3 regions of the Vibrio sp. R10-SG-ISO4 genome follow, and region 2 is predicted to be linked to each of the others. Evidence: riboswitches for the same ligand, from Rfam matches in the RefSeq annotation. Region 2 holds a riboswitch; each other region holds the start of a gene.
What was found. A riboswitch is a leader RNA that binds a small molecule or an ion and turns the genes downstream of it on or off. The one in region 2 is predicted to bind thiamine pyrophosphate.

Region 1 (6,005 bases), on a different contig from region 2:
GTGAGCCACTTTGCCCGACTCTTGCGGCAAGGTTTCATCGTGGAAAGCTCGCGCCGTATCAGGGTCAAGCGACAAGTTGAACTGATCCTCCCAGCGGAACTCAAAGCGAGCTTTTGAGAGCGCATTGTCACGAACCTGAGCACCAGGGTGGCCTTTAGCCAAATCCGCCGCATGCGCCGCAAGTTTATAAGTAATCAAGCCCGTCTTAACGTCTTCTTTATTGGGTAGACCCAAGTGCTCTTTCGGCGTCACATAGCAGAGCATCGCACAGCCGTACCAGCCGATCATCGCAGCGCCAATGCCAGAGGTAATATGATCGTACCCAGGGGCAATATCGGTCGTCAGAGGACCCAAAGTGTAGAATGGCGCTTCGTGGCAGTGCTCTAGCTGCTCATCCATATTGGCTTTGATCATGTGCATAGGTACATGCCCAGGGCCTTCAATGATCACCTGCACGTCATACTCCCACGCGATCTTAGTCAGTTCACCCAACGTGCGTAGCTCAGCAAACTGCGCTTCATCATTGGCATCGGCTACCGAACCTGGACGCAAGCCATCACCGAGCGAAAGCGCGACATCGTACTTGGCACAGATTTCACAAATTTCGCGAAAGTGGGTGTAAAGGAAGCTTTCTTGATGGTGAGCGAGACACCACTTAGCGATGATCGAGCCGCCGCGAGAGACAATACCCGTGACACGTTTGGCCGTCATCGGCACATAACGCAACAGCAAACCGGCATGAATCGTGAAGTAATCGACGCCCTGCTCAGCTTGCTCAATCAAGGTGTCTCGCATCACTTCCCAATTGAGGTTTTCTGCAATGCCATTCACTTTTTCAAGCGCTTGGTACATAGGCACGGTACCGATCGGAACTGGGCTGTTACGTAGAATCCACTCTCGAGTCTCGTGAATATTGCGTCCGGTCGACAAATCCATCACCGTATCGCCACCCCAACGTGTTGCCCAAACCAATTTCTCAACTTCTTCCTCAATGGAAGAGGTCACAGAGGAGTTACCAATATTGGCGTTCACCTTGACCAAGAAGTTGCGACCAATGATCATTGGCTCCGCTTCTGGGTGGTTGATGTTGGATGGAATGATGGCACGACCCGCAGCCACTTCTTGGCGGACAAACTCAGCACTGATGTCCTTTGGCAAGTGGGCACCAAAGCTTTGACCAGGATGCTGTTGGTTCAACACCTCGTCGCGATAACGAGCACGCCCCATGTTTTCACGCAGAGCGATGTATTCCATTTCCGGTGTAATCACACCTTGACGCGCGTAGTGGAGCTGAGTGACACACTGACCGCTTTTCGCACGGCGAATGCGTGGTAAGTTGCCGTAACGCAGCTCGTCTAGCGTATCGTCTTCCAAGCGCTGTTTGGTGTATACCGAACTGACCTCATCGAGCAGTTCCGTATCACCGCGCTCTTCAATCCACTGTTCACGTAGCTTAGGCAGGCCTTGGTAGAGGTCAATCGTATGGTTAGGATCGGTATAAGGACCAGAAGTGTCGTAAACGCGAATCGGCTCATTGGGCTCAAAGATCGGCGCACCTTTAGTGCCGCCAATCAAGCTGTCAGCAAGGGAGATTTCTCGCATAGGAACACGAATATCAGGTCTTGAACCTTCAACATAAACCTTACGTGAATTGGGGTACGCTTGTACCGAGAGGGTATCAATAAACTGTTTGGCTTCCAGTCTCGCTTGTTTGCGATTCGACATAGCATTTTTCCTTGCTCTTTATTGCTCGTAGGAGCATGAGTGTTAGAGATAAAAATGCTTGGCGGAAAGATGCGACAAGAGGGCGATCTGACGCGGGTACCTATCTGTAGATAGATCGCATGACGCTCAGATCAGAGAGAACGAATCCTAGATTAGGAGGGTCGATATCTTCTCTTGTTCCCTTCGCAGGTATTAACCTGATCAGGTTCAACGGATCCCGAATAAACGGTCTCAGCCTTATGGCACTCCGACAAGTGAACCGAGTATATAAAAACGGCTTGGATAAACCAAGCCGACCTGTGTAAATTTTGTCTAGTGAGGCTCAAAGCACCTCTAAGCAAGCTAGCTTTTGATCAGCAGTTGAAAGCCCACCCAAGCGGCAGAGATGCTTAATACCACATTGAGTAAGACATTGAGTCCCATCTTGAAAAAAGCGCCCTGCTGCATGAGTAAAACGTTGTCCATCGAAAACGTAGAGAACGTCGTCAAAGCACCAAGAAAACCGAGCCCGATGATCTGTCTCCATGGTTCAGTCGCAAGGTTGCCATTTTCAAACGCGGCGATCAGTAAGCCCATCGCCAGTGAGCCGACTACGTTAACAGTTAGCGTACCGTATGGAAAACCTCGCCCCAGTAATGTCGCACACAGCTCAGACACTAAATAACGAGAGCACGCACCAACGGCGCCACCCATGGCAATAAACCCTAAAATTGCAAACTGACCCATAACCCCTCCAAATTTGTGGCGTTAGTGTAGCGCCAAACAGACGAAAAAACAGACTTCAGATCAATGTAATGACGCTAAACACTCTGTTAGATTTAAAAAGTTACAGGAGTCACTTTACTTCGATATAGCCCATCAAACCGGTTTTCATGTGCTCTATGACATGACAGTGATACATCCACCGACCGGGGTTGTCCGCGACGAAAGCCGCTTTGGCACGACCATTCTTGCCCAGTAGTACCGTATCCGTATGGAACGGCTCTGGGAGCGGCTTACCGTCCATTTCGAGCACGGTAAAGGTATGGCCATGAAGATGAATAGGATGATGGTACTGAGTGACATTTTTAAGATCGAAGATGTAGGTTTTGCCTAGCTCCAACTGCGCCAGCGGCGCAGGAATCGAATGACGACTCATCCCCTGCCACGCCACCTTGTTGGTCAACCAAAAGGTTGAACTCGCCTTGCCATCTTTGCCTACGGGCGTTACCGCACCTTGCCACTCAAACACAAAGTCAATCTCTTCAGCGTTGGGTAGATCGAGCGCGGGCACAGGGTTAAGAGGCAAACTTGGCAGCGCTTGACCCTGTGGCAAATCAGACGCGACGACATCAAATTCACACAGAGGAAAAGGGAAACGCCCCTTCATTTGACGAACAAACACTTTGTTGCCAGCAGATGGCGCAATCAGACCAAGATCCACCCTCATACCCGGTCCAATTTTATGCTGAGAGAGCTCAATTGGCGTGGTGACCGGGTTGCCATCAATAGCCAGTATCCAAGCCTCTGCCCCTTCAATCGCAATTGGATAGGTAATGGTATTGTCGACATTAGCAATGCGTAAGCGAGTGGTCGCGTGCGCTTTAAGCGTATATAAAGGCTCATGAACGCCATTCACACTGCTCCACTCCCCTGGCGTGCCCATCCGAGCACTTAAACGTGGGATCATTCTCTCCTTCCACTGCCCTTGACTGTCGATGTGCCAATGCTTGAGCATTAACGCATGCTCTTCATCAAAAACCACGGGGTCGCGCTCTTCAACAATAATCAGTCCAACGAGTCCTCGCCCTAACTGTTCAACGCTGTTCATGTGTGGGTGATACCAAAACGTGCCTGCGTCAGGCGGAGTGAATCGATACTCAAACGTCTCTCCCGGCATGATAGGCGCTTGACTGAGAAAAGGAACGCCGTCCATCTCGATCGGTATTCGCAAGCCGTGCCAATGTATGGTGGTAGGCTCTGACAGTTTGTTCGTGAAACGAATCACGACCTCTTCCCCCTGACGACAATAGAGTGTCGGCGCAGGGATCGCACCATTAAACCCCAGTACGTCTGTTTGATACCCAGGGACGAGTTCAGCCCGGCTAGGCTCAGCAGTGAGATCGTAAACATAGCCTTCTCGAGTCCGAGTTTGCCGAGTCACCGAACACGCAGGAATCATTGAGAGAGCAGACAAAGCAAGTGAAGATTGAAGAAATTGGCGACGACTCAAAGCCATAACGGTAAACACCTAAAACAGACAAGACGTATAATGTAGCAAAATACTGCGAATGATTCTCAGTGCAATGAGTGATTTGTGTTTTGTCGCGTGCAAGATTAAAAAACGGAGACAAAAAAGGCTCTAGTCTTTCGACTAGAGCCTTAGATATGGCAGGGGTGGAGAGATTCGAACTCCCAACACGCGGATTTGGAATCCGCTGCTCTGCCAATTGGAGCTACACCCCTAAAATTAGATTCAAAAAAACCTCGATAAACGAGGTTTATAAGTGGCGGAGTGGACGGGACTCGAACCCGCGACCCCCGGCGTGACAGGCCGGTATTCTAACCAACTGAACTACCACTCCGCAGTGGTCTATTTAAAGTCTTATCTCAATCGTGCTTTAAACAGATAATGTTCAAAGCCTGGCGATGTCCTACTCTCACATGGGGAAGCCCCACACTACCATCGGCGCTAATTCGTTTCACTTCTGAGTTCGGCATGGAATCAGGTGGGTCCAAATCGCTATGGTCGCCAAGCAAATTTTGTTTAAGTTCTTAGAAGTGAGTGCCTAGACCCTAGTTCCTAGAACTTAATAATTCGGAAAGCTGCGTTTATCGTTTCTAGCTACTAGGAACTAGTCACTCGTCTCTTCATTACACATTCAATGTTCTTACATTGAGTCCATCAAAACCCTTTGGGTGTTGTATGGTTAAGCCTCACGGGCAATTAGTACAGGTTAGCTCAACGCCTCACAGCGCTTACACACCCTGCCTATCAACGTTCTAGTCTCGAACAACCCTTAAGGGCACTTAAAGTGCCAGGGAAGACTCATCTCAGGGCTCGCTTCCCGCTTAGATGCTTTCAGCGGTTATCGATTCCGAACTTAGCTACCGGGCAATGCGTCTGGCGACACAACCCGAACACCAGAGGTTCGTCCACTCCGGTCCTCTCGTACTAGGAGCAGCCCCCTTCAATCTTCCAACGCCCACGGCAGATAGGGACCGAACTGTCTCACGACGTTCTAAACCCAGCTCGCGTACCACTTTAAATGGCGAACAGCCATACCCTTGGGACCGACTTCAGCCCCAGGATGTGATGAGCCGACATCGAGGTGCCAAACACCGCCGTCGATATGAACTCTTGGGCGGTATCAGCCTGTTATCCCCGGAGTACCTTTTATCCGTTGAGCGATGGCCCTTCCATTCAGAACCACCGGATCACTATGACCTGCTTTCGCACCTGCTCGAATTGTCATTCTCGCAGTCAAGCGGGCTTATGCCATTGCACTAACCTCACGATGTCCAACCGTGATTAGCCCACCTTCGTGCTCCTCCGTTACTCTTTGGGAGGAGACCGCCCCAGTCAAACTACCCACCAGGCACTGTCCTCACCCCGGATAACGGGGCTAAGTTAGAACATCAAACATACAAGGGTGGTATTTCAAGGTCGGCTCCACAGATACTGGCGTACCTGCTTCAAAGCCTCCCACCTATCCTACACATGTAGGCTCAATGTTCAGTGCCAAGCTGTAGTAAAGGTTCACGGGGTCTTTCCGTCTAGCCGCGGGTACACTGCATCTTCACAGCGATTTCAATTTCACTGAGTCTCGGGTGGAGACAGCGTGGCCATCATTACGCCATTCGTGCAGGTCGGAACTTACCCGACAAGGAATTTCGCTACCTTAGGACCGTTATAGTTACGGCCGCCGTTTACCGGGGCTTCGATCAAGAGCTTCGACCGAAGTCTAACCCCATCAATTAACCTTCCGGCACCGGGCAGGCGTCACACCGTATACGTCATCTTACGATTTTGCACAGTGCTGTGTTTTTAATAAACAGTTGCAGCCACCTGGTATCTGCGACTCTCAATAGCTCCATCCGCGAGGGACTTCACCGTCAAGAGCGTACCTTCTCCCGAAGTTACGGTACCATTTTGCCTAGTTCCTTCACCCGAGTTCTCTCAAGCGCCTTGGTATTCTCTACCCGACCACCTGTGTCGGTTTGGGGTACGATTCCAACTTATCTGAAGCTTAGAGGCTTTTCCTGGAAGCATGGCATCAATGACTTCACGCCCTTGGGCG
Region 2 (6,005 bases):
AATCGAGTGTTGCGCCAAGTTCTGCTTTCATGCAAGGTGCGCTTAGTGCAATTTGTCGGTTACAAAGACAAGCACATTTATTCGAAAGAGACATTGGGTGTGGTGAATGGCTTGGCGTCACTGTTTCCCAGTCATCATAGAGCAGCGTAATGCTCAAGTGGGTGAAAAACGGGGGCCTATAAAACTACTAAAGCTGGCGGTTAAGCCAGCTTTGTTGGGGTTGCACAGTTATTGAGGTTTGCTGTTCGTGTTTTTGTTCGAATCTTTCCAGTATTGAATACGAACACGATGCAATTGTGCTTTTCTCATTTTCTTCATGATAATCCCTCACGTTAAATACCATGCTCTTCATTGAGCAGATGTGAATCTAGTTCCTCATGAACAATTTCAATTTAGCGGCGAAATGCGCGAAACACCAGTGTTTTGATCACAAATTTTTCGCGAAATTGGCGTAATTTCTAATTTACATGTGACTGAGATCGCCATTTATTGGTCTTGTCATGTAATCGAAGTAAAAGCATCATCTTTACTTTGTATTTGTTAAATAAAACCTTAACTGATGTGTAACCTTACTCGCCTAACATTTGCTCGCTTATATAATGATAACTCAGCAAGGAGTCAGCAATGTGGGATCGTGATGAACAGGATTCACAATTCAGCCAGATGATCGAAGCGCGACTATCTCGTCGTCGTTTCTTAGCCGGAACCGCTGCCGTCAGTGCAGGGGCGTTTCTTTCCCTCAACCCGATCGCGAAAGCGATAGCGGCATCAAGTGATAGTCGTTTGCTCAACTTCGAAGCAGTGCCAGCCTCGACAAAAGATGCGATCATCGTACCTAAAGGTTATAAAGCCACGCCGCTTCTCTCTTGGGGTGATCCTATTTTTGCTGATGCGCCAGAGTTTGATCAAAGCGGTAAGCAAGATTCAGCCGCGCAGGCGCGTCAGTTTGGTGACAACACCGACGGGATGAGCCTATTCCCTATCAGTGACGATCGCGCTGTTATTGCGGTGAACAACGAATACACCAATTACGAATACTTGTTCGAACATGGCGGTAAAGCGATGACGGCGGACGACGTATTAAAAGCGCAAGCGGCACACGGTGTGACGGTGTTCGAAATCGTCAAATCCGGCGGAGAGTGGAAAGTGGATAAAGCAGGGAAACGCAACCGCCGTATTACCGCTAACACAGAAATGCGCCTGACAGGCCCAGCGGCGGGTCATGCGTTGATGAAAACCAAATTGGATCCTTCAGGCTTAGCGCCACTCGGCACCTTTAATAACTGCGCCAACGGTCAAACGCCTTGGGGCACATACTTAACCTGTGAAGAGAACTTCCACGGCTATTTTGGCACCAGTACGACGGCAGAGTTGAGCGACGATCATAAACGTTACGGAATCAAAGCAGCGAAGAGCAGTTACCAGTGGCATGACACCGATGAGCGTTTCGATGTCGCTAAGCATCCGAATGAGCCACACCGTTTTGGTTGGGTTGTGGAGATCGATCCAAACGATCCGACGTCGACGCCGCTTAAGCGCACTGCACTCGGGCGATTTAAGCACGAGAATGCGGCACTGTTGATCAACGATGATGGTCATGTCGTGGTGTACCTAGGTGATGATGAGCGTGGGGAGCACATTTACAAATTTGTCTCTCGCGATCGCTACCAACCGGGCAATGATGCTGCCAATCGCAACTTGCTTGAAGAGGGCACCTTGTACGTCGCCAAGTTCGAGATGGACGACAACGAGTTGAAAGGCAAGGGGCAGTGGATTGAACTGACTTATGGCAAAAATGGCCTGACTAAAGAGAACGGTTTTAACGATCAAGCCGAGGTGATGATTTTTGCACGTCGCGCTGCGACTCAAGTTGGCGCGACCACGATGGATCGCCCAGAGTGGGTGGCGGTGCACCCAGACAACCAACACGTCTTCTGTACCCTCACCAACAACAAAAACCGCGGCGTAAAAGAGGGCCAACCTGTCGGTGGTCCGAACCCTCGCGCTGAGAACCACTACGGACAAATTGTTCGCTGGGTACCGACCTCGGGCGATCACACCCAAGCAGAGTTTGATTGGGATTTGTACCTGATTGCTGGCAACCCAACGGTGCACAAAGATTCGCTCTACGCGGGCAGTGACAACATCAACGCCGACAACATGTTTAATAGTCCGGATGGTATCGGTTTTGATAAAGCTGGTCGTTTGTGGATTCAAACGGACGGAAACTACTCAAATCAGGGCGATTTTGCAGGTCAAGGGAACAACCAAATGTTGTGCGGCGATCCTAATACTGGTGAAGTGCGACGTTTCTTGACGGGGCCAATTGCCTGTGAAATCACGGGGCTGACCTTCTCCGCCGACTACAAAACCATGTTTGTGGGTGTTCAGCATCCGGGCGAGAAAGGTGCGCCTTCTCACTACCCTGGTGGTGGTGACAGCAAGCCTCGCTCCACCATCGTTGCCATTACCCGTGAAGATGGCGGCGTTATTGGCGCTTAAGCTGTCTCACTGTTTGCATCAACAATCATTCGCATCAAGATGGGCGCCACGAGCGCCCATTTTTTATTGCCGATATCCACATTGGCATATTTATGCGATCGCTCGCATAAAAAACGTCAAGGTTTCGTGTGTTCACCGCAAAGAGTGTTGCGCTTCACAATCGCAATCCCTATATTGAAAGAGTACTCAGCATAACCTTAAGGTGTTCTAATCCGAATAAACTCCAGATAACAATACGACATTGAGCGATTGACCCGGCGAATCTACCCCATTTCTTTTGGTGCAGACGCCCCAACGTAAAAAGAATAAAGTCTATCTGAGCGCCTTCTGATGAGAGAAGTGGCACCTTTAGGTTATTAAGGACGGTGATGATAACTGAGGAGGAGGTTAGGCTATGGTATCACTACTTTGGGTAGCATTAGGTTGTGTGGTCTTCTTATGTTGTTGGAGTGCTCAGCATGGTCTCCCTATGCTGGGGCTTAAACTGGATGAGTCCGATCTACTGATTATTTCTGAACTCGCTGGCGAAGACGTCTTAGAGGCATGACCTCAAATAACGACGATAATGAGCGTTGAAGCAGCAGCAAAAATGGAGCCTTGGGCTCCATTTTGCGTTTCAAGCCTATCGAAAATTTTGGCTATGGCAGTGCGTTGGGTTATAGCGAGATCACGTCCGTCAACTTATCCACCACCGTATGAAAACGGGCTGGCCACGCTCTTTGTTTTTTGCTCACCAAATACAGGGTCTCGACGACGGCTTTCTTTGGCTGATGCACAGCAAGTTGATCGCGCAAAGTGAAAGAGCTGAATGCGCTGTGTGGCAGCACCGTAAAACCGAGCCCTTTGGCAACTGGCAGAAGAATTTGGCTGAGTTGGTTGATGTAGCCCGAGGTGCGCAGGGCGCGAATATCAATCCCCGCCAGCGCTTTGTCGCCACACTGCGAAAAGTAGAGCGAGAGATAGTGCTCCGCGTCGGGGTGGCGAATTAAACCGATCTCAAGGAGAAGTTCAGGGGTAATAGGCTCGTCGACGTTTGCCGGCACAATCAAACACATGGTTTCTTGACCTATCTCTTGCGCTTCGATTCTCGGGTCGAGCGGGATGTGAGTGACAAGGCCCAAATCGGCGCGCCCCTCAGCCAAATCGTCGATGATCTTACGGTTGGGGGCGACTTCCAGCTTGACGACCAGTTGTGCAAATTCACACTGTAAATCGAGCAGATGCGGGTAGATAAGCTGCGCCAACGCGCCAGAGCAAGAGACCGACACCTCACCGCGATGCGCGTCGTCCTGAGATAACGAAGCAATCAGGTCTGTTTCTTGTTTGGCGCGCTGCTTTGCGTACTGATAGACCTGTCTGCCTTGTTCCGTTACTTCAAAGCTCTTGTTGTGACGCGCAATCAGTGGGTAGCCGCAAGCCTGTTCGAGCTTTTTGATGTGCTGGCTGACACCGGGCTGAGTCATGAACAGCTTTTCTGCGGTATGAGTAAAGTGGCCGGTCTCGACCAAGGTTTGAAACGTTTTGAGCCAGAGTGGATTGAGCATAACCGTCAAATCAATAACGAAAATTTATAAAATTAAGAGTAAACGATAATGTTCTGTGTGCCAAACGTCGCGTTCGTATCGCCCACTCCTCGATTCACTCGGGTTATTTAAGTGATCTGAATAGGTTGCATCTGCGCTATCACAGGGTTAAGGTTGGCGACATAGTCGGGGAGCGTTCCTTCTGCTCGAGTCATAACGATAGCTTGATTAACGAGCCTGTCGTAGAAGCATAGAAGGAGGGCTGAGATCGCATCGCGAGACCCGTTGAACCTGATTCAGTTAGCACTGACGTAGGGAACTATTCATAACGCGGTGTCGTGGGGTCGCCACAATCTCGCCCGTTATGTGTTGTGCTTGGCCAACGCGCTCTGCACACAGTTCCTGACGCGTGCGTGAGGAACACCGATGAACCAAACCGCATTTTATGACCCTCAAACTCCGATTGTCCTAACCATCGCTGGCTCCGACAGTGGCGGCGGCGCGGGCATCCAAGCCGACATCAAAGCGATCAGTGCAACAGGCAGTTACGCCTGCTCCGTTATTACGGCCATTACCGCGCAAAATACCTGTGGTGTTCACGCCATTCATCCTATCCCTATCGACCATGTTCAAGCGCAGCTCGATGCGGTATTGAGCGATCTCAATGTCGTGGCGGTGAAGGTTGGCATGCTGGCTGACGCTGAAATCATCCGTGTCGTGGCACAAAGTTTGGCGGCGTATCAGCCCAAGTTTCTCGTGGTGGACCCGGTGATGGTGGCCACCAGTGGTGACAGCTTACTGCACGCCAGTGCGGTGGGGGCGCTCAAGAAAGAACTGCTACCGCTTGCCGATATGATCACACCAAACTTACCCGAGGCGGCGGCGCTGACTGGGCGAGCAACGCCGACATCGGAAGAGGAGATGGGAGCGATGATTGACGCCCTGCGCGCCTTGGGCGCCAAAACAGTGCTTCTTAAAGGGGGGCATCTAGAGGGCGAAAGCAGTAACGATCTGCTGATTGAAAGGAGTGGCAGTGAATTGATTCGCGCTAAGCGAGTCGCCACTCATAATACTCATGGTACGGGCTGTACGTTGTCATCGGCCATTGCGTCCTATCTTGCCCAAGGGTATCGGCTGCACAAAGCGGTCCATTTGGCTAAACAATATATCTCACAAGCCATTGCGCATGCCGACGAACTCTCTGTTGGTCAAGGACATGGGCCTGTTCATCACTTTTTCTCTGGTCACCAAAATGTACGTTAATCGCGATGGTGTGCAGTCGCATTACAAGGCTCTATTTGGGCATCGAGACCGAGCCAGAGCGGCTAGAGTTAAGAATAAAACGCGCCGCGTCATAGCGATCGTTGGAGAGAGGAATGTAGCCAGAATGGGAGACGACTTTGTTGATGTTGTCTCTGTCGATATAACTATCGACAAAGCGTTTCAGTGATGGCCGCTTCTCTAGCGCCTGTTTGTTCACGTAAATAAACAGAGGGCGGGAAAGTGCGGCATATCGTCCCATAATCACGTTCTCGACACTGGGTTTGACCGCGTTGAAGCCAGTGGGAGCGATGGCGATCGCTTTCAGCTTGTCTTGATTTTGCAAATAGTAGGCAAAGCCGATAAACGCCATGGCGTTGGGATCGGCGGCCACTTCGGCGACTAAGGCTTCATCGTCTTCATTTGCGGTGTAGTCTTGTCGACTCGCTTTGCCATCCAGCACCACCTCAACAAAATAGTCATAAGTGCCTGAGTCTGATCCAGGGCCGTGCAGGACGATGGGGCGATCAGGGAAGTGCGGATTGACTTGCTGCCAGTGAGTTATCGTGCGTTCAGCGGTGCTTTCCCAGAGTGTTTTCAGTTCATCAAGAGAGAGCGCATCGATCCACTGATTTTCTTTGTTCACCACCACGGTTATTGCATCGAGTGCGACAGGGAGCTCAATATAGTCGATGTGGTTGATTTCACACAGCGCTCGCT
Region 3 (6,005 bases), on a different contig from region 2:
ACAAGCACTCTCAAACCACGGCGCTGCTGCACAAATTAGAGCAATTGCGTGACCGTGTGGTGGAAGAGGGCGACAGCGCCATTGAAGAGGTATTGACGCTGTATCCGGATGCGGACCGTCAGCGTTTACGTCAGCTTGCTCGTCAGGCGAACAAAGAAAAGCAAGCCAACAAGCCAGCTAAAGCGTATCGAGAGATTTTCCAGATCCTCAAAGCATTGAGCAGTGAAGAGCCACAATAACACGCTCTTACTCAGTGATGATTGAAGCGGATAAGTGCACACTTATCCGCTTTTTTTTATCTCTGCTTTCTAGCCCATTGTTATTGCGCTCAGTTGTGCGCCGTGGTGGCCGCCTGAACAAATGCGCCGAGGCTAGGGTCCGAGTGGGTCGCCGCTAGCTCTGAAATCGGCCCAGTCGCTGCGACATGACCTTGTGATACAAACGCAAAATGCGTGGCGATCGCTTTGGCATCACCTAAGTGGTGCGTCACCATTACTACCGTAATATCACGCTCACTCGCCAACTGTTTGACCAGTGATAGCATCTCTAACCTGAGCAAAGGATCGAGCGCTGAAAAGGGCTCGTCTAGCAGCCATATCGGCGCAGACTGTACAAAGCAGCGCGCTAACGCAACCCGTTGACGCTGGCCACCAGAGAGCTCATGCGGCAATCGAGACAAATACTCCGCCACCCCCACCTGCTGTGCCGCTTGCACTACCGCCTGTTTCTGCGTTGCAGACAACTTCAAGCCGGGGTCCAATCCAAGGCCTATGTTTTCCGACACGGTAAGGTGAGCAAACAAGTTGTGCTCTTGAAACAACATCGCAAACGGGCGCTGATAAGGCGCCAGCCCGTTGAGTGTTTGCCCTTGCGCTAAAATTTCACCGCTTAATGGTTCAATAAAACCCGCCATCAAGGCGAGCAAGGTCGACTTCCCTGCGCCACTGGGTCCCATAAGCGCGACGATTTGCCCTGCCTCAACGTGCAGATCAAACTGAAATGACTCGGCATGATAATCGTAATGCAGGTCACTGAGAGTGAGCATAGTGACTCCTATTGGTGGGGGTAGAAGCAGAGCGAGGGCGAAACAGGCGCTCCATCAGCGCAAAACAGCCCACACTCAAAAGCAGTAAAGTGACCGATACGACTGCCGCCGCGTCCATTTGGTAACTGCCGAGCAGTTGGAACAGGTAGAGCGGCAGCGTACGAAACTCCTGGCTGCCAAACAGCGCGATGGCACTGAGATCGCCCATAGAAAACATAAAGCTGATGGCAAACGCGTGCGCCAGCGGCCGTTTTAATGCGCGCCATTCCACCACTCGTAAACGGCGCCAACCGCGGATTCCAAGGGTTGCACAAAGGTACTGATACTGCTGCTCGAGTTGCAACATCGGCTGAGCCAAGGTTTTGATCACATAAGGCAGCCCCATTAACGCGTTGACCGTAACAACAACGACCAAGGCGTAGCTGAGCGCATCCGTCCACGAACGGAGCAGCAAAAAGAGCCCGGTCGAGATCACTAATCCTGGGGTCACCAGAATGATGGTCCCTAGCAGCTCTATCTTATCCGCGTCTTTCTCACGTTGATTGAGGCGCAGTCTTCGGCTCGACAATAAAATCGCCGTGCCCGCACTGACAGCGATAACGCTCGCCATGCTCGCCACTTTCAGTGACGCGCCGAGCGCGGACCAAAATCGGCCATCGCTCAGCACACCCAACGCCTGAGAATTCATGCCACTGGTCAGCACCATCCCAAGAGGCGGCAACACTAACAGCAAGCTAAAACCTATCCAAGCGCCATCCCAGCACTTAGAGAATAGACTGTCTTTCACCACCAACGCAGTTGGTGCGTCGCTGCCCATCGAAATAGCAATAGGTCGAGCGAAACGTTGAATCGATAGTGCCATTAAGCCACATAGCAGCATTTGCCAAATTGCCAGTAACGCGCCCGCTTGCAAATCAAAATCAAACTTGATCGCTTGGTAAATCGCGAGCTCAATGGTGGTCGATTTGGGCCCGCCGCCCAATGCCATCACAGTGGCAAAGCTGGTAAAGCAGAGCATAAACACCAACCCGCAAACGGGCGCTAATTGCTGCCTCATCCGCGGCCATTCGACCCACTTAAACTTTTGCCAATGCCCCATGCCTAAGTGGGCGCACAGTTTGTGTTGCTCCGCCGGAATCGACTCTAGTGATTGCAGCAGCAAACGCGCCGCATAAGGAAGATTAAAAAAGAGGTGCGCGAGCAAAATGCCGTGCAAACCGTAAATATTAAATGGTAGCGAAAGATCCCACTGCGCAAGCTGTGTCGCCAACCAACCACTGCGCCCATAAATCGCCAGCAAGCCAAACACCCCCACCAAGACAGGCAGCACCAAAGTGGTCGCAAACAGCTTAAGTACCAAGGCTTTCCCGATAAACTGCCGCCGCGACAAAGCATGGGCGACGGGGATCGCCAAGCCGACACTGAGCAGCGTTGAGAGGAAAGATTGATAGAAGCTAAATTGGGTAACGTGGCGGTAATAAGGGTCTTGCCAAATGACACGCAGATCGAGGGAAGGCGCTTGATTGAGCAAGGCCAGCAGCGCAGAAACGACAAAGGCCGCGATCAACATCGCGACCCATACGCCTAATTTAGGGACAGATTGCACGAACGCCTAACCTTAGAAGGTCAACGCGTTTTGCCATTCACGAATCCACGCTTTGCGGTGGGTAGCCACCTCTTCAGCGCTAAAACTCAAGGCTTGGCTAGGCTTCGTCAGGCTTTGATACCCTTCTGGCAACGCAACGTCAGTGACAGGGTACATCCAGTTCCCTGTTGGCATGGCCGACTGAAAGTCATCGCTGAGGATAAACTGCATAAAGGCATCCGCCAAGTCGCTGTTGGCGCTCGTTTTGACTTTGGCCACCACTTCTACTTGAGTGTAATGACCTTCCGCGAAATTCGCTGCAGCGAACTTAGCCTCATTTTCGGCAATCAGATGGTACGCAGGTGACGTGGTGTAAGAGAGCACCATATCAGACTCGCCTTTTAAGAACATCGAGTACGCTTCAGACCACCCTTTCGTGACCGTCACTGTCTTTTTCGCCAACGCTTTCCACGCCTGCGGCGCTTCGTCGCCATAGACAGATTTCATCCACAGCATCAAACCTTGACCCGGGGTTGAGGTACGCGGGTCTTGGTAGATGACTGTTAAGTCGTCATTTGATTCCACCAGTGCTTTGAGGCTAGTCGGTGGCTCAGCCAAGGTCTCTTTGTTGTAGACAAACGCGAAGTAACCGTAGTCGTACGGCACAAAGGTCGTATTGGACCAGCCGCCTGGCAAGGTGACGGATGACGTATCGACGCTATGCTCAGCCAACAAACCGGTTTGCTGCGCTTCTGCCATCAAGTTGTTGTCTAACCCCAACACAATATCGGCTTTGCTATTGTCGCCTTCCAGTCTCAAGCGATTGAGGATAGAGACGCCATCATCCAAAGCTACAAAATTCAACGTACAGTCGCACTGTGCTTCAAACGCTTTTTTTACCACTGGGCCTGGGCCCCAATCGGCAGCGAAAGAGTCATAGGTATAAACGGTTAACGTATCGGCTGCGGTTGCAGAAAAAGACGTCAGTGCCGCGGCGGCACAAAGTGGCATAAATGAAGGGATAAAAGTGGATTTCACTGCTCGCTCTCCTTGTTGAGCCACGCAGGTCTGAGGGACAAACAGACGTCTGATGTCCTCGCTCAATTCCTACGCCAGCATTATCTGGTTCAGGTCTACGGGTCCCGAGCAAAGCTCGATCTCAGCGTCATTCAGTGAATGAATAGCTCCCCGATGAGGTTCGGCTTGATTGTAATAGGTCTGCCATACAATAGCCATACTTGCGTGACGGCCCACCAAGACACAATCACGAATCGTTACGTTGATCATAGCCCCAGCGCGCCACCAAGGATTGCTCGATGCCGAGGTGATCCAAAATGCGCGCGACCATAAAATCAATAAGATCGTCTATCGATTTAGGTTGGTGATAAAAACCGGGCGCGGCCGGCATAATAGTGACGCCCATCTGCGAGAGCTTGTGCATGTTCTCAAGGTGCAAGGTTGAGAAAGGCGTTTCTCGAACCACCAGCAGCAATTGACCACACTCTTTCATCACCACATCAGCGGCGCGTTCAATCAAATTATCGGACATACCATGAGCAATCGCTGCCACACTGCCCGCCGAACAAGGGCAAACCACCATCTGCTTGGGCGCCGCTGAGCCAGAGGCCACGGGCGAGAACCAGTCCTCTTTGCCGCACACCACTAATTTAGCCGGATCGCAGCTGAGATGGGCGACCAAGGCTTGCTTGGCGCTGTCTGGGTTGGCAGGCAGTTTTAATCCGTGTTCGGTGGCCAACACCACTCGCGCCGCCGATGAAACCAGCAGGTAAACCTGATAATCCGCGGCCAATAAGCACTGCAACAAACGCAGCCCATAAGGCGCGCCTGAGGCTCCGGTAAAAGCGAGGGTGATGGATTTTTCAGCCATTGTGCGTATCTCTTATTATTGGGCTAATTGCGCTAACAGTTTGTCGTGAATTCCGCCAAACCCGCCGTTACTCATCACAAGAATCTGATCGCCGGGGCGAGCATGCCTAGCGATGCTGCGCACCAAGTCGTCGATGTCGTCAGAGACATAAGCGGGTTGCGCGCACTGCTCGGCAATCTCACTCACCGACCAAGTAATTGACTCAGGCTGAAAGAGGAACACTTCATCTGCCGCCTGCAATGAGGCCGCAAGCGTTTCTTTGTGCACCCCGCGTTTCATGGTTGCACTACGCGGCTCCAACACCGCAAGGATTCGGGATTGACCCACCTTGTTACGTAAGCCGCCCAATGTCAGTTCAATCGCCGTTGGATGATGAGCAAAGTCGTCATACACAGTGATGTCATTGACCTGCCCTTTTAACTCCAAGCGGCGTTTGGTATTAATAAAGCGCCCTAACGCCTCACAAGCGTGATCCGGAGTGACCCCCACATGACGCGCCGCCGCGATGGCCATCAACGCATTGCTGACGTTGTGATCGCCGACTAAATTCCACGTCACTCGACCCACTATTTCTCCCGCCAATAAGACATCAAAGACACTGCCATCTTGGGCCTGTTTTTGCGCTTGCCAGCCAGATTCGCACCCTGTGTACTCTTGTTCGCTCCAGCAGCCACGGGCAATAACGTCTTGCAGCGCCTGGTCTGATTGAGGAGTAAACATCCGACCATTGCCCGGTACGGTTCTCACTAGATGGTGAAATTGGCGCTTAATCGCTTCCAGATCATCGAAGATGTCTGCATGATCGAACTCAAGGTTATTCATGACCAAGGTACGTGGATGGTAATGAACGAACTTAGAACGCTTATCGAAAAAAGCGCTGTCGTATTCATCAGCTTCAACTATGAAAAACGGGCTGTTGCCCAACCTTGCCGACAAACCAAAGTTGCCAAGCACGCCGCCCACGAGAAAACCGGGTTCATAACCACAATCTTCCAGAATCCAAGCGAGCATACTGGATGTGGTGGTTTTGCCGTGCGTTCCCGCGACCGCCAGTACCCATCGGTCATGCAGCAGAAACTCTTGCAGCCACTGCGGGCCGGAGGTGTAACGCAGGTTGCTATCAAGCACATGCTCGACACACGGGTTACCACGGCTCATCGCATTACCGATCACCACCAAATCGGGCGCCGGATTTAACTGCGCAGGATCAAACCCTTCTATAATTTCAATACCTTGCGATTCAAGTAGCGTGCTCATGGGCGGGTACACATTGGCGTCACTGCCGGTGACTTTGTGCCCCAATTGACGCGCTAAAATTGCCGCTCCTCCCATAAAGGTGCCACAAATTCCCAAGATATGAATATGCATAGAGTGATCCTGAAAAGGCTAATTTGAAGTGCTCATTATGGCGATAATGGCTTGAAAAGCGAACCTCTTTGTCCTTGGGATGTGAAATCTTGGCACAATCGAGCAAAGTTTGTTCAAGA

Region 1: linked by a shared signal. The riboswitch ahead of thiC (phosphomethylpyrimidine synthase ThiC) and the one ahead of thiD (bifunctional hydroxymethylpyrimidine kinase/phosphomethylpyrimidine kinase) in region 2 are both predicted to bind thiamine pyrophosphate.
Region 3: linked by a shared signal. The riboswitch ahead of thiB (thiamine ABC transporter substrate binding subunit) and the one ahead of thiD (bifunctional hydroxymethylpyrimidine kinase/phosphomethylpyrimidine kinase) in region 2 are both predicted to bind thiamine pyrophosphate.

The regions. Positions count from the first base shown of each region.
Region 1 covers NZ_JCBDHJ010000024.1:77,097-83,101, forward strand. The annotation lists gene thiC (phosphomethylpyrimidine synthase ThiC) at 1-1,725, opposite strand, end outside; TPP riboswitch at 1,887-1,985, opposite strand; gene crcB (fluoride efflux transporter CrcB) at 2,068-2,451, opposite strand; gene AC6R03_RS17770 (multicopper oxidase domain-containing protein) at 2,561-3,943, opposite strand; tRNA gene AC6R03_RS17775 (tRNA-Trp) at 4,094-4,170, opposite strand; tRNA gene AC6R03_RS17780 (tRNA-Asp) at 4,213-4,289, opposite strand; rRNA gene rrf (5S ribosomal RNA) at 4,346-4,461, opposite strand; rRNA gene AC6R03_RS17790 (23S ribosomal RNA) at 4,631-6,005, opposite strand, start outside.
Region 2 covers NZ_JCBDHJ010000013.1:158,464-164,468, forward strand. The annotation lists gene AC6R03_RS07205 (arginase) at 1-150, shown strand, start outside; gene AC6R03_RS07210 (PhoX family protein) at 625-2,502, shown strand; gene AC6R03_RS07215 (hypothetical protein) at 2,897-3,049, shown strand; gene AC6R03_RS07220 (LysR family transcriptional regulator) at 3,159-4,046, opposite strand; TPP riboswitch at 4,203-4,360, shown strand; gene thiD (bifunctional hydroxymethylpyrimidine kinase/phosphomethylpyrimidine kinase) at 4,452-5,288, shown strand; gene AC6R03_RS07230 (PstS family phosphate ABC transporter substrate-binding protein) at 5,320-6,005, opposite strand, start outside.
Region 3 covers NZ_JCBDHJ010000001.1:108,306-114,310, forward strand. The annotation lists gene yjgA (ribosome biogenesis factor YjgA) at 1-239, shown strand, start outside; gene thiQ (thiamine ABC transporter ATP-binding protein) at 329-1,045, opposite strand; gene thiP (thiamine/thiamine pyrophosphate ABC transporter permease ThiP) at 1,029-2,615, opposite strand; gene thiB (thiamine ABC transporter substrate binding subunit) at 2,664-3,641, opposite strand; TPP riboswitch at 3,718-3,831, opposite strand; gene AC6R03_RS00485 (flavin prenyltransferase UbiX) at 3,895-4,518, opposite strand; gene mpl (UDP-N-acetylmuramate:L-alanyl-gamma-D-glutamyl-meso-diaminopimelate ligase) at 4,534-5,886, opposite strand.